2 regions of the Vibrio sp. Vb1574 genome follow, and region 2 is predicted to be linked to the other one. Evidence: riboswitches for the same ligand, from Rfam matches in the RefSeq annotation. Region 2 holds a riboswitch; the other holds the start of a gene.

Region 1 (7,701 bases), on a different contig from region 2:
TCATTCTAATTGAACTGCATTTCATCAATATTGATGATTTACTGCAGTTTTAAGCCTTTAGAAAGCGAGTCCATTCAGAATTATTTGTGTAATAAACACTCCAAATGGCTGCTAGCGACTTAGAGCTCTTAGTTTCATTAATGAAGGTGTGAAAATCCGACCCACAAAAAATAGTCAACTATTATCCATCTGGTTGCAATAAAGGCAACAAGTTACTTGAAAAAATACTGACGAATACATGACAAAATTGTGTCTATTTAACGTTATTGAGATGAATGCATGATTTTGCACAAGCAAACAGGCAGTAATGTGAAAAAACTCATGCCAAAGTTGTATGCATCCTATTTACACTATATGCAACTGCCGTTATGCTTCGTGTTGCGGTCGGATATAACAACAAATATTGGAGCTAATTTTGAAAATCAAACTTTTAACGGCAAGTGTGGCTGCTGTTCTACTAGCAGGTTGTGGTAGTGACAGCGATCCTGAGGTAAAAACATACTCAGTACAGGCTTATGACCCAGCTGTTATCGGCATGGAAGTATCTTATGACTGTGGTGGAGACTTAAAAGGTCAGGCTGATGAGCTAACAACAAACTATGAAGGCATGGTTGGTAAAGCTCGCATTAGCCATATCGACGTAGTGAGTGCACCAGGTGAATGTACTTTCACATTGAAGCATACTGATAAGAGTGTAGATGCATCTAACGGAAAACCTATTACGTCTGATTACAAGATTCCTAAAGGTCTTGCCCAAGCTGACTCTTTAGTTACAGGTTCTCCATTTACAACGTTGGTAGCTAACTCTCTAGATGACGGAGAGGTATACTCATCAGATACTGCTGAAAAAGTATTTGCCAATTTAGGTATCGATATCAATGCAAGTGGTAAAACAGTTGACGAAATCCTTCGTGATACAGAGTCTGTAGTTGCTAACCTTCAAAGTGAAGGCGGCAATAGTGAACTTGCTACGAAGCTAGTTGCTACGGCAAATATCGTGTCTGATATCATTAAAGCGGACCCAACAGCTGCACCTGAAGCCGTGGCTGTAGCTGCAAAATCAATGGCAGAAGAAGTGATTGCGAAATACCCGCATTACCCTAAAGCAGGCGCGGATTCTGAAGAAGTGATTTACGTAGAAATCTCTGAAGAAGATACGAAGAACGTTGTTGAGCAGGTTGAAAAAGACATTGCTGCAGGTAAGCCTGTAGACCAAATCAAACCTACCGTTCCACCAGTTCCAGATGCGAAGCCTGGTAAGCCAGTTGATCCGGTTGCTCCACCATCAGGCGGTTCAGGCGGTAACTAAGCAAGTTTTTGCTGATAAATTCTAAAGGCCTCTTCAGAGGCCTTTTTTGATCCTATCGTACTGTAGTCATCACCTTTTAGTGAGCCCTTTTCTGTTTAAGTAAGGCAGGATGTGCGGACGTGATTCGCCAGCCAGTTTACTGGTGACTTCTTGTGACCAAGTACTCTGTTTTTGATTGCTCGAACGGTTTGCATAGTAGTTTTGCATAGTTTGGTCATACGTCTGAATATCATCCAAGCTTAGGTCTTGATACTGATTTTCATGCACCACGACATGCTTAGGTAGGCGAGGTTTTACTTCAGGGGCTTGATCTGGATGACCAAGACACATACCAAATAAAATGGCGGTATTTTTAGGTAAACCTAATAATTCGTCTACTTTTTGGGCATTGTTTCGTAAACCACCAATATACACACCTCCTAGTCCCATCGACTCCGCCGCAAGCAAGCAATTTTGTGCCATGATGCCCGAGTCTACAGCGCCTATTAGCGTTAACTCGGTAAAATCAGCTTGAACATCTGGGTTGATACTGGCGTGGCGCTGGTAATCAATACAAAACACCAAAAACTCAGCCGCGCTTTCAACGTACCCTTGATTTCCGGCATATTGAGCTAATAGCGTACGTTTTTCTTTGTCGGTCACGCGGATAATTGAAACGACTTGCAACATGCTTGATGAGGACGCCGCAAGGCCGGCTTGAAGAATGGCATCTAATTGTTCGCTCTCAATCGGTTGTGAGGTGAATTTTCGAATTGAGCGGTGATTGAGAATTGTTTGAATCGTGCTGTTCATGGTGACTTAACATCCCCTGTTACGTGTAAAGGCTGAAGACTCACCTTAGCGACATTTGATGAGTCGGTAAACTATCTCAAAAGAAAAACAATGCTTGGCGCATAAGTGTGAAGGCGAATCGAGAATACACCACTCGTTCTGTTTGAGAGCGTATATACTGTTTTTAGAATCAATAATTTAAATGCAGTGGAAAATATGAAAGAACTCATTGTTCATACAGTTACGGTGTTTATGGGCTTCTTTGCCATCATGAACCCTATCGCCAATATCCCCATCTTTTTGAGTTTAACTGCTGATGAAGATAAAGAAACCATCCGTTCCATTGCGCTCCGCTCGGTTTTTATTGCATTTATTATCATCGCGATATTTTCTATTGCCGGTAAGTTAATTTTTGATTTGTTTGGTATCACGCTTTATGCATTGCGAATAACAGGCGGCATTTTGGTGTTTTTGATAGGTTTTAACATGCTTCAAGGTGATTCGACGCATCAGAAAACCAAAGAGAAGGCGTATTCACCAGCTCAGCAACGGGCGGCATTGAGTATTGCAGTGTCTCCACTGGCGATGCCAATATTAGCTGGGCCTGGAACGATTGCTACCGCGATGAACTTTGCGACAGCGGGTGGTTTCGATCAAACCATTATTACTATCGTTTCTTTCGCTGTCCTTTGTGTGATCACCTATGTACTGTTTTTGTTTGGAGACAAATTGGTCAAAGCGGTTGGACCAAGTGCTCTAAATGTTGTGACTAAAATGATGGGCTTAATTCTAGCGGTTATTGGTACTCAAATGTTCATTGATGGCGCGGGCGAAGCCTATAAAACGGTTTTCTCCTAGATTTCTCTTAGACCTTGCCACCTTGGTTAAGCCCGCAATTACATTTCTAACGGGTACGGATTTTTTGAACTTTAGTTTTCATTTTCTAAGAGAGAAATAAATAGACTTCACCTATTTCAATAATAAGAATATTCAATTGTTGTGATTGCACGAATTTCATTACTCTTTTGGCAAGGAGAATGGGGGAAATATGGCAACAAAAGCAATTGTAGTAGAAGGTGGCGCGATGCGAGGCGTCTTCGCAAGCGGAGTGTTAGATGCGTTTTTAGAGCAGAGTTATAAACCGTTTGATTTTGCAATCGGTGTATCTGCTGGTGCATCAAATTTGATTGGGTATTTGACCGACTACCCGCATCGCAGTATTAACGTCATTACTAAGCTGGCCACAAGCAAACGCTTTTTTGACCCGACTCGCTTCGTTAAAGGTGGAGACCTCATCGATGTGAAGTGGTTGTTTGAAGAATCTAATCGCTTGTATCCCGTCGATGAAAATAAACTGTTTAATGGCGTTCCGTTTCTCGCAGCGACAACAAATGTAGATACAGGGCAGGCAGATTACTATCGCGTGACACGTGATAATTTTCACCATGCGATTGAAGCGACAACAGCATTACCGATTGCCTACAAGCATACCCCTTGTTTTTCTGGCGGTTGTTATACCGATGGTGGGGTCGCTGATTCTATCCCAGTGCGTGAGGCTTATCGTCGAGGGGCTCGCGACATAACCGTAGTACTCTCTCACCCACTGAATTATGCCAAAAAGCCAGTTAAGAACACATGGCTGATGAAGAAACTTTTTGCGGAGCACCCCAAAATGGCGGATGCGATGTTAAGACGTGCAGATAACTATAATCAATCATTGGAGTTTATTCGTAACCCTCCACCAGGAACACATGTTAGGGTAATTGCCCCACCAGATAATTTTCATGTTCAGCGCTTATCAATGCGACAATCCGTTTTACTAGAAGGGTATGAAATGGGGCTGATTGAGGGGCGAGCGCATCTCTCTAGTTTATCTGGTGTTTATGGTTTAGACCGGGAAAATTGTTATTTTTGCGTTTGATTATAAAAGAGCCTCATAGTGAGGCTCTTTTGCGTAACGTTCAAAGGGTGATTTAGTTGACTTTATCCCAAGCCATCTCCCAGTGTGAACCTATTCCAGGCTCGTAATGGTTTGCGCTTTCTTTCCACTGCATACAGTAACCAGAGTATGGGAAAGGTTTACATTGATAAATGCCCCCGTCGCTGGCAAGCACTTTTGTGCCCGCCGTGTAGCTAGATAGTCCTTCAGGGAAGACAAAATCGTACTCACCAGATGGTGGTGGAGTAACTGACTCTTCTTTTAAGTGAAAGTCGAGTGTTTGCTGATCCACCAAGTTGCCATCTTTATCCTTAATACGTGTTACGAGCATATGGTGACCCGGCTCCGATTTACTTAAAGCGAGCGATATCGCCTCTACCGAGCCGTCTTTCATTTCGTTTGCCCAACTTGCAAGTGGTTCGCGATGGTGGTTGTAAACGGTGAGTTCTGCATTTAAATCGCCTTCAGCAGTTAGTGTCAGATCCAACGTTGTCGGTGTTGACTCAATGATATATTCGTCTGCTAAGCCATCTACTGTGAGTGAGTATTCTGGAACAGGAGTTTCAATGTTATAACCGATCTCTACTCGCTCAAGGCTGCTATTTGCTTGCAGATACACCGGATTAGTACCATAAACAGGAGTGAATTTATCCTCTGCATACTGCCCGGCTTGCAGTTTTGCTTGTTCTTGGTTTAGCTTAGTCGCGAGTGCGTAAGACCAGTTTTTCGCTTGGCCCATTGCTGCATCGGTAATTTCTAGTTCAGTTCTATACGCTATGTTTTCACCTGCTTGATCAAATACGCGCGTATAAACCGAATCCCCAATATTTAAATCCATTGTAGGAATAATTTGACCGCCTTGCTTCCAATCTGGAATAACGGGACTGTCACCATCAAATTTCACATCGATCACGTTATAAAATGAGGCTGCAGTGTCGCCAACATCCCATACTGCCAGGATGACATGGTATCCCTCGCGAGTAGGCACATTACATTGATGGCTTACCTGTTTCGGGGGTTGAACCATATTGCCGTCGACGACACAGAAAGGAGTTAGATCAAAAGAGTCTCGTGATAGTGAAGCGTTTGGGTTCCAATCAGGCTTGGTGATGTAATATTTCCAGTCGCGCGTCACGTGGTTAGCGGTAAATGTCCATTCAAAAGTTTGTGTGCCTGCTTGAATAGGACGTTTTACCCAACGGTCGGCAGTTTGCTCATCAAGGGCAGCTGCTAAAGCGGTTTCGGCACTCGCTATTTTACCATCGCGAGGCCCTGTTTCGGGAAAGCCATCAGGGCCTTCAACGCTTTGCGGTTCATATTGAATCGCACCGCAGTTATTATTTTTTTCGTTAGTATCTGGCGTTGGATACTTACATAGTGCCGAGCGACTTGCAGCGACACCACCATTGGTTTCTGATACATAACCGTGAGCCGCAGCACCTGAGCTAATGCTTGCAAGTGCTAACGCGAGTACGGATTTGGTTGGAAATGATTTCATCACATGTCCTCTGTTATGGCTGACAAACTAGTGTCACACCCCGGCGCATGCTGAGCATAAAGCAACGCTACAGAAATTGGACTTCTGTAACACTGCGTCATGGTAACCCCGCTATCATGAGCATTCTTTTAGATTTTTAAATGCTGACAGACCGGAAGCTTTGCGTCCCACCCTTTCGAATGGTTTGCCGAAATGTGATTGAGCAGCCAAAATTTAGCTTAAGAATTTACATGTGGAAAAGTAAACGTCACTGACATGGAATCCTGTTCTCAAATTGAAAGATAACGATATCTTAATCTCGTCAATATTATGCAGTATCGTCTTGCAAGGTATTGATTTTAATTTTGTTTTTATCTTTTTTATAACCATGGCGAATGAGTGGAGGTTTGTTGGGGATAAGTGAAGAGGAATCGTGCTAAGGGTGAAAGAAGTTCTGTCTAAAGGGCGGAGTGTACCGCCCTCTGAATGGTGTTATTTCGGCATGATGACAGTATCAATCACGTGAATGACACCGTTTTTAGCTTTCACATCGGTTGCAATGACATTTGCATCGTTAACCATGACTTTATCGCCCATGGTTTTAATCATCACATCTTGCCCCTGAACCGTAGTCGCTTTGTCTAGCTTAACAACATCGGCAGCCATCACTTTCCCTGGCACGACGTGATAAGTCAAAACAGATACTAACTTGTCTTTATTTTCCGGCATTAAGAGCATGTCGACTGTGCCGTCTGGCAGTTTTGCAAAAGCGTCATCCGTTGGTGCAAAAACAGTAAATGGGCCTTCCCCTTTGAGAGTGTCAACCAAGCCCGCTGCTTTCACCGCAGCAACAAGCGTATTGAAAGAGCCGTTTTCAGCGGCAACGTCGACAATATCGGCTTTCATCATGCCATGCTCATGAGCCTTGACGGGAAGCATAAAAAATAATGTCGCCATCAGTGTCGCCGCGATAACTAAGATACGTTTGAACATAATGTGTTCCTTACTAGTTGAGGGTACAACGGGTTCCCTGGAGTGTGTTTGCATTTGTACGCATTGTGATTGAAAGATGATCATCGCGTCCTACTTTCTTTTGAGGGTCTAACATGTCGCGCAAGAATTCGTCTGCCTTCTTGTTTCACATCGGCTCGTTTCCGCCACGTCCATAAGCGCTCTCTTGCTGCCTTAGCTGCGTTGTCTGGTGCGATAATAGGTGCAAGGTAACGGCTATCTGGCTGCAATTGATACATGACAGCTTCCATCTGGGTCATTGTCCAGGGCTCGAATAAAAGAGGGGGAGGAACCATTTGCAATTCAGGTACCCACTTGTAGATGAACGTACCGTTAGGATCATGTTCTTGGGCTTGCTTGATCGGATTATAAATACGGATTGTGTTAGTCCCGGTTACTCCTGCTTGCATTTGGAATTGTGGGTAATGAATTCCGGGCTCAAAGTCGAGAAACAGTTGCGCTAAATGCGTTACACCTACTCGCCAATTCATGTTCATGTGGTGAGTAAGAAAGCTAACCAGCATGGCACGCATGCGAAAGTTAATGTAACCAGTGTGGTGCAAACAGCGCATGCAGGCATCAATCAAAGGTACGCCAGTATGCCCGGACTTCCATGCTGCTAACTTTTCTTCATCGAAAGTACTACTTTGTCTAATCAATGGTTCGTAAGCCCGATTAACGCAGTAAAACTCCATGTCGTATTCCGATTCGAATTTTTGGATGAAGTGACAGTGCCAATGAAGCCGTGAAGACAATGCAATTAAGCTGCGACGAAACCCAGCGACTTGCCAGTGTTTCAAAAGGTATTGATAAACTTCACGCAAGGATATGTTACCCCAAGCGAGATATGGAGAAAGTCGAGTACAGGCTGTGCGTGAGGCTGTGGGACTAGAAATGCTTCGATAGTAATCACGACCTCGACGATGAAAAAAATCCTCTAGTGTTTTCCAAGCGAGCCGGCTTCCTCCCGTTTGCATTCCTTTGCATTTTGATAGCCAGGATGATGGTGGCGAAAACGAACAGCCGAGAGCTTCTGCATCCAATGAATGCAATAAGTCGGTTTGGAGCTCAATAGGGCTTATTGAGGCTCTCATGACAGAGTCCCAATGTTTGTCCCAACCTTGCCGGTTTTTTGCACCTCTGATAACAGCACCGTGTTCGAACTCAAACCAGTCGATGTTCTGCTCATACAGC
Region 2 (7,701 bases):
TCTGGTTCAAGCAAATTAAAGCTTACAAGCAACACTTTAACTTATTGCTGATCGATTTAAGAGGTCATGGAAAGTCAAATCAGTTACTTAAAGAGCTCATTGCTAGCCGTTATACCTTTACGGAAGTTACCCAAGATATTTTGAAAGTATTGGACCATTTAAAGATCCAATCCGCTCATTTTGTCGGTATGTCGCTTGGTACTATTATTGTTCGAAACCTTGCTGAATTGTCATCAGAGCGCGTACGTTCGATGGTGCTCGGCGGTGCTGTCACAAGGCTTAACACTCGTTCTCAGATATTGGTGAAATTAGGTAATTTTTGTAAGCATATCCTACCATACATGTGGCTCTACAAACTGTTCGCTTATATTGTTATGCCTCAAAGAAGCCAACGAGAATCTCGCCACCTTTTTATTCGCGAAGCCAAGAAGCTTTGCCAAAAAGAATTTAAACGTTGGTTTATTCTTGCCGCTGATGTAAATCCGTTAATGAAATATTTTAAAGATCGAGAGTTACCCATTCCGACTCTTTACTTAATGGGCGACAGGGATTACATGTTTATTAAACCTGTCAAAGAAATGGTTGCAGCACATAAGCTCAGCATTCTACGAGAAATCCCGAATTGTGGTCATGTATGCAATGTAGAGCGTCCAGAAGACTTCAATCAACACTCCATCGAGTTTATTAAACAGCAAGCTGTATGTGCTTAAAACTGAGTGCATCCACTGAATAGGAGAGCCGCTATAGCTCTCCTAGTTGATATCCACATTGCCAACATGCACCAAATTGCCCTTCGTTTATTTCATGACATTTTGGGCATTGCCAATCTTGATACTCATGCCTATCGGATTGTTTTCGATATGCTTTTACTATTTCTTCAGCTTTCATCTTTTGTGCCGTGTCAAAAAGCCACACATAAGGATCGGTATCATCACCAAACGGCAGTTCTCCTTTTAAGCCGAAAATACCTTCTCCGCGAACTTCACAGTAAATTTGTTCCACTTTAAGCAGCTCACATACAATGTGTGCTTCTGCTGGGTTTTTAGCGATAAATATTTTCATCAAAATACCCACTTCACCAATTACGAGTTTTGCTGACTTGGTGTCGGCCTTACTTTATTCATAACCCATTTAGTGATGATTGGAAATAGTCCCAATAGCGCAAAAGACGCTAATACTGCGGGTGAAACAATGCCCGATAGGCTTTCAATTGTTGCTAATTGAGTACCTGCATTCAGATATACGGCTGTGCCTGGCAGCATACCTATTTGGCTAGTGAGATAAAATCGACCTACAGACATCGGTGTTAAGCCCATCAGTAAGTTGATTAGAAAGAAAGGGAATACAGGGATTAGACGCAAGGAAAATAGATAAAAAGCTCCGTCTTTTTCGACACCTTGATTAATTGCGTTGAGTTTATTTCCGAATTTGTTTTGTACCCAGTCACGCAATAAGTATCGGCTGCTCAAGAAGGCCAGTGTTGCCCCCATAGTGCTAGCGAAAGAAACCAGTAGCAAGCTTGTCCAAAAACCAAATAAGGCTGCACCAAGTAAGGTGACTACTGCCGCTCCTGGGATAGAAAAAGCGGTAATTGCAATGTAGGTAAAAAAGTAAATCGCAGCCGAGAATACAAAATTCTGATCGATGTATGTAGTTAGTGCTTCTTGTTGGGCTTTTGCATTCTCTAAGGTTAAATACTGGCCAAAGTTAATACCTAAAAAGACGATAGCCGCTAGTAGGATGAGACCTAATATCAGTTTCTTATTCATAATTTTGATTCCAATTTGGGATATATGTAATAAGACAGTAGGAAAACCGAAAAAATTTCACAAAAAAACCGCAGATTAGACTGCGGTTTTACAAGATAGTTTTTAGGCCGACTTTTATTGGAGGCCGTTCATCAACTCATCTCGGCGAGCTTGAGGTACCACACTCCAATGAGTGCCGTTGATAGCACCTTCTAGTGCCCATAGCAACTCAATGTTGACGGTTGCAGAGTGCGTATCTCTTATCGCTTTATAGGCGTTAAGCGCACCTTCCTCTTCAAGCTTCTCTACGGATTCGATGCCGGCTTTTTTTAGCATGCGCTCGGTAGCCAGTCGTAAGTTAGGCAAATCTTTCAAACGGTTAGGCTTTGTACTTGCTTGCTGTTCTTTCTCAAGCTTTGCCTTTTTCAATGATTGATTCGCTACTTCGATTAAGCGTTCGCTTGATTCCCATAAATCGCTGGAAATAGCGTAGTACTTTGTAACGACTGGAAAGCCACGTTTTTTATAAACGTAAGGCTTTAGCCCTTGTTTCTCGAAGTCAGATGAAGTTTTTTGGTCTGCTCTGATATGAAGCTGATTGTTTACCACTAGTGCAAACATTGTTTCATCAGCGAATAGTCCGAAGCCACCAAACATTGAGCGCGACTTGATATTACCAAGTGCCTCAAATAGCTTCATAGAGTCTTTGAGTATCGGTTTATCCATGTTTTGTTATCTCGGTGTAATTAATATTACGCCACCAAAAGTCAGGTCCGAGAGAGTAGCAAACATGCGTAAAAACAATGTCATTACAGAGTAAAGTCATTGCTTACACACTTGCCATCGGTAACCCCGCTACCTTCCATATCGTAATATGGTTCAGGCCGGAGGCTTTGCGTCCCACTCTTTCGAATGGTTTGCCCTGTGCGTGACACAATGAGCATACTTCTTATATTGAATTAACATCACGGTTTAGCGTTAAAAGTGTGATTTCGGTTCAATAAAAATGATAGATTGAATGCTCTATTTTGCATATGGAAAGGTGCAAATTGGCCTTTGAAAAGGAGTTCTTAATATATATTACATTTATATAAAACAGGGAGTTAACGTTAGTCAATTGTTATTAGAGTGGTGTGAAGTATTAGAGAATGCTTAATTTTTCCAAAAAAATAAGCGCCCCTGTAGAGCGCTTATTTAACACGGTTAAATACAGTGAAATTTAGTTCATTTTTTTCACAGTATTTCGAATTACAAGCTCAGGTTGCATCTCGAAAATTCGTTTTTCGTGTTCTTTATCTTTGATACGCTCAAGTAGAATTTCGAATGCATTTTTACCAACACGACGTTTAGGTTGGTGGATAGTCGTTAGCGGTGGAGAGAAGTATTCTGCAAGCTCGATGTTGTCGTAGCCGATCACTGAAATATCTTCAGGAATTTTGATCCCGTTTTGTTGCAAGCGGCTCATTAGGCCTAGAGCCATTGTGTCGTTAAAACAGAATACCGCCGTCGGGCGCTTGTCCATTGCGGTAATTTTATCTGCAACTAATACGGCCGTATCACATTCAAAGTTACCTTCAAGGATCCAGTCTTCATTTACAGCTAGGTTCGCTTCGCTCATTGCGCGACGGAAACCTGCAATGCGCTCTTGGCAAGCAAGCTTTTCAAAATGACCGCTTAGACAAGCGATATCCGTATGACCATTGTCAATCAGATGTTTGGTTGCAATGTAGCCACCTTCTTCTGAGTTATCCATGATCTTGTCTGCTTGTGAGCTCTCTGGGCCCCAATCCATGACCACTTTAGGAATGTCCGCATGACGGTCAAGCATCTCTTTTAGTTCTTCGGTTAAGTCAGAACACATCACTAGGATGCCATCAACGCGCTTTTCAGCCAGCATACGAATGTAATCGCGTTGTTTTTCGTAAATCCCGCCTGTGTTACATAAAATCAGAGTATAGCCTTGGCGGTAACAGTAGCTCTCAACGCCATCAATCACTTCTGAGAAAAATAGGTTAGTTGATTGAGTTACTAACATGCCAATCGTACGAGTTGAGTTGCATTTTAGGCTGCGTGCAACGGCACTTGGCGCGTAATTCAGCTCGTCAACGGCTTTCATTACTTTTTCTTGCGTTGCTTCTGCAACGAAACGCGTTTTATTGATAACGTGCGAAACTGTCGTAGTGGAAACGCCGGCTAAGCGAGCAACGTCTTTTATCGTGGCCATAAATGGTGTCCTGTATCGAGCTACTGAAATATGTCGTATTGGATGTACCTGATGCTCTAATGGTTTCACACCTAGCAATATAAAATTGGCGCTAAGTGTCTCGGCAGCGGTTGATCCAAGTGCGACAAAAGGGTGCGTAGCAGCATCGGTCGATGAATTTTATCTTTTTTCTATCTGATGAGAAATTGCCATCAACCTGTTAAGAAAACACAAAAACCGCTATATTTCAGCGGTTTACATATAAATCATATTTAATCGTTTGCGCTCACATTTTAGCCCTATGTGGACTGACTAGCAATGTTTTCAGCACGAGATTTGTGTATTTGAAGTCACATTTTGACTGCTAAATAACCAAGCGTCTTTGCGCTAAGTTAAGGCAAACGAATATTATACCCAAGTTACTTACAATTGGTCACTTTCGGCATACAGGAAGCCCGATAGGCAGGCTCCCTAAAAATAGGCGGCAATTATTCACCAAGAAGGTAGGCGCTGTCTAGTTTACAAAATGCAACTAATAGTTTCGCGACACTCGAGTAAAATCCAAATTCGTCGAATTGTTTACATTTGTCTGAAAACTGAGGTAACCAAGACATCAATTGTTGCTGGATAAAGTCGTTTTGTTTAACGAAGGCTTCTTCCATGTGTTTTTCTTGTTCAAGCTCGTTTGAGCGGATAATCATGTTCCCGAGAAAGTCGAGCTCAACGGCTAAGTGATCCGCAGGTTCCTTTAGGTTTTCGTCTACTTGAACGCCAAATTCAGCCATCAACTTTTCCATTTCCTCAGCTGGCTTGTCATTCAGTAAACCTGATTCACCAATGTATATGGATGCGTAAGGAAGAGCGCCGTATTTTTCTGTCTTCAAAAACAGTTCACAAAAGTCAGCTGCAAGCTCTAGTTGTGCATCTTCACGATCTTGTAACCGATTCAATGCATCAACTAGGCTATCAACGGCTGGTTTTAGCGACTCATTTTCACCTAAACCTGCGAGAAAACTGCGAATTTCAACACTGTGATAGGCTTCCAATTCTTTCTCTGTTAGTTCTTTTGCGAACAAGCTCGAAAACCACCAGTAAATTTCAGCGCGTTTTTCATTAAAAGCTTTCACTTCTTGCATTTTGGGCTCCTGAATGATGCTTCAAGTCATGCATCACAAAGTCAATTAGGGATATCCCCTAAGTGTAATCAATTAAAATGAATAGCAGTAACTATAATTGTTATGTTTTATGGTCAAAAATGACCGTTTATTAATAGCAATGGGCAAGCTTGTTTTGAATCAATAAAAACGCTAAATCTTGCGTTTTAATGTATCTATGACTAGAAATGTTACTAGTTATGAATAGAATACGTCTTGGATAATAAGAAGACAGAAAAGTGGTGTAAATGAGCTATCACGTATTAGTCGTAGAAGATGATGTTGTAACTCGTAGTAAGCTTGCGGGATATTTCCAAAATGAGGGCTACCAAGTCAGCGAAGCAGAGAGTGGCGCAGAAATGCGTGAAGTTTTGCAAGCGGGCGATGTAGACCTGATCATGCTGGATATTAACCTGCCTGGTGAAGACGGCCTGATGCTTACTCGTGAGTTACGTAGCCAATCGGATATTGGTATCATATTAGTAACAGGACGCACGGATAGCATTGATAAAATCGTAGGCCTAGAAATGGGTGCTGACGATTATGTGACAAAACCTTTTGAACTGAGAGAGCTGTTAGTTCGCGTTAAAAACTTGCTGTGGCGTATTTCAGCGGCGCGCAGTGGCAGCTCGAAAGCGAATGAAACCAGTGAAGAGCACATTGTGCGCTTTGGGGAGTGGACATTCGACATTCAACGTCGCGCACTTAGCCGCAACGGTGAGCCAGTAAAACTAACTAAAGCAGAGTATGAACTTTTGGTGGCATTATCGTCTTATCCTAACCAGGTGTTAAGTCGTGAGCGTATTTTGAACATGATCAGCCATCGAGTGGATGCGCCGAATGACCGCACCATTGATGTTCTTATTCGACGTATGCGCGCAAAAATGGAGTTCGATCCTAAGAACCCACAGATTTTTGTAACGGTACACGGCGAAGGCTATATGTTTGCTGGTGACTAGTTGGAACATAACTCAATCGTAAAAAGAAAAAGGAGAGCTTCGGCTCTCCTTTTTTGTGGCTTCAAGATAATACTAGTTTGCTTCAACCATTGGTGTTTGGCCGACAGTATCACGCAACCTTTGCCAAATACTGCCCAAGTACTCATGCCAATAAAGCTCTGTTTGTTCTAAGTAACGCGCTTTAGGTGAGTATTTATCCCAAGGTTGACTTATCTCGCTAATAGCTAAGAAGTTGGTCGGGGCTGGGATTGGTTTAATGCCTGCTGCGTTGAACTCATACAATGCACGGCTCATGTGACTCGCAGAAGTGACTAACACAATCTCCTTTTGTTGAACGAATGCAGCCGCTTGACGCGCCTCTTCCCACGTATCTTTCGCATCTTCTAATAAAATGATATCGGATTTCGCGACTCCCAACGCAAGGGCAACGTTCGCCATCATTCGCGCGTGGCTAATTTCAGATCCGCCAGCATAGCCGGATAAGATTAATTTCGCGCCTGGATACATTCTTAAAATACGAATGCCCTCAGTTAAGCGCATTAATGCTGCACGGCTTAACTGCGAGGTGGGTGGAATTTCGTCATCGATAACATGACCATTCCCTAAAACCATCACGTAGTCGATGGTGCCAGAAACTGGCAAAAAGGCTTTATGCTCTCGCTCTAACGGCATAAGAAGCTTGGTTGAAACAGGTTGGAAGGCAACAAGAAAAATGCCAACAAAAGAGAATAGAACAACGAAGCAGCCAGTTTTACGTTTTGTAGTAAAACTAATGAGAGCAAGACCCAACAAGCCTATCAGCAGCAATGCCGGAAGGGGCATAAGCATGGCTGACACTACTTTTTTCAGCTCAAACATACATAAATAGTCCGAAAAAACATCAATTGATAATAAAAATGAGGGTATCCCTCTTTATTCCTGCTTTCCTTGTGCCAGAATAGCGGCACAATCCGTTATGATAACTCAGCAGAAGTGACAGAAGACCGCAATTTCGACGATATCGCCCACAAATTTGCAAAAAATATTTACGGCTCCGATAAAGGGGAGATCCGCCAAATCATTGTGTGGGAAGATTTTCTACAGATTCTAAGTGAATTAGATGCTGACCAGCAACCCCTAGAAGTGTTGGACGCTGGTGGTGGTTTGGCACAAATGTCGCAAAAGCTTGCTAAGCTCGGACATCGAATCGCTTTATGTGATCTATCTTCGGAAATGCTGCAGTTGGCTAAGCAGGATATTGAAAAAAACGGTTTGCTTGAGCAGTATCGCCTGATTCATTCGCCTGTCCAATCCATCGGTGAACATATGGATGGACAGGTCGATCTGGTTATGTTCCACGCTGTGATGGAGTGGCTGGTTGATCCTAAGGCCGCACTTGAAACAGTTCTTGAACAAGTAAAACCGGGAGGTATCGCATCAGTCATGTTCTACAACCACCACGGTTTAGTCTATAAAAACGTGGTTTGTGGCAACATTCCTCATATATTAGACGGCATGCCTCACCGAAAAAGATTTAAACTACAGCCGCAAAAAGGCTTAAAACCTGAAGAAGTCTACCAGTGGATAGAAAATTCAGGTTTTAATATTTGTGGCAAATCTGGTATTCGCTCATTTAGTGATTACATAGGCAATATGGA

The links. A riboswitch is a leader RNA that binds a small molecule or an ion and turns the genes downstream of it on or off. The one in region 2 is predicted to bind cyclic di-GMP.
Region 1: it holds a riboswitch for cyclic di-GMP, as region 2 does, so the genes downstream of both, gbpA (N-acetylglucosamine-binding protein GbpA) here and R7O12_RS22420 (TfoX/Sxy family DNA transformation protein) in region 2, are expected to answer to the same signal.

The regions. Positions count from the first base shown of each region.
Region 1 covers NZ_JAWOTC010000004.1:155,038-162,738, forward strand. Annotated here, with positions in the region: gene R7O12_RS04765 (hypothetical protein) at 416-1,309, shown strand; gene nfsA (oxygen-insensitive NADPH nitroreductase) at 1,379-2,101, opposite strand; gene R7O12_RS04775 (MarC family protein) at 2,297-2,938, shown strand; gene R7O12_RS04780 (patatin family protein) at 3,129-4,001, shown strand; gene gbpA (N-acetylglucosamine-binding protein GbpA) at 4,054-5,517, opposite strand; cyclic di-GMP riboswitch class I at 5,616-5,716, opposite strand; gene R7O12_RS04790 (fasciclin domain-containing protein) at 5,989-6,489, opposite strand; gene R7O12_RS04795 (deoxyribodipyrimidine photo-lyase) at 6,570-7,701, opposite strand, start outside.
Region 2 covers NZ_JAWOTC010000059.1:1,696-9,396, forward strand. Annotated here, with positions in the region: gene R7O12_RS22405 (alpha/beta fold hydrolase) at 1-710, shown strand, start outside; gene R7O12_RS22410 (DUF2007 domain-containing protein) at 742-1,062, opposite strand; gene R7O12_RS22415 (TVP38/TMEM64 family protein) at 1,083-1,769, opposite strand; gene R7O12_RS22420 (TfoX/Sxy family DNA transformation protein) at 1,884-2,474, opposite strand; cyclic di-GMP riboswitch class I at 2,591-2,680, opposite strand; gene purR (HTH-type transcriptional repressor PurR) at 2,968-3,972, opposite strand; gene torD (molecular chaperone TorD) at 4,440-5,087, opposite strand; gene torR (two-component system response regulator TorR) at 5,354-6,064, shown strand; gene elyC (envelope biogenesis factor ElyC) at 6,137-6,922, opposite strand; gene cmoM (tRNA uridine 5-oxyacetic acid(34) methyltransferase CmoM) at 7,037-7,701, shown strand, end outside.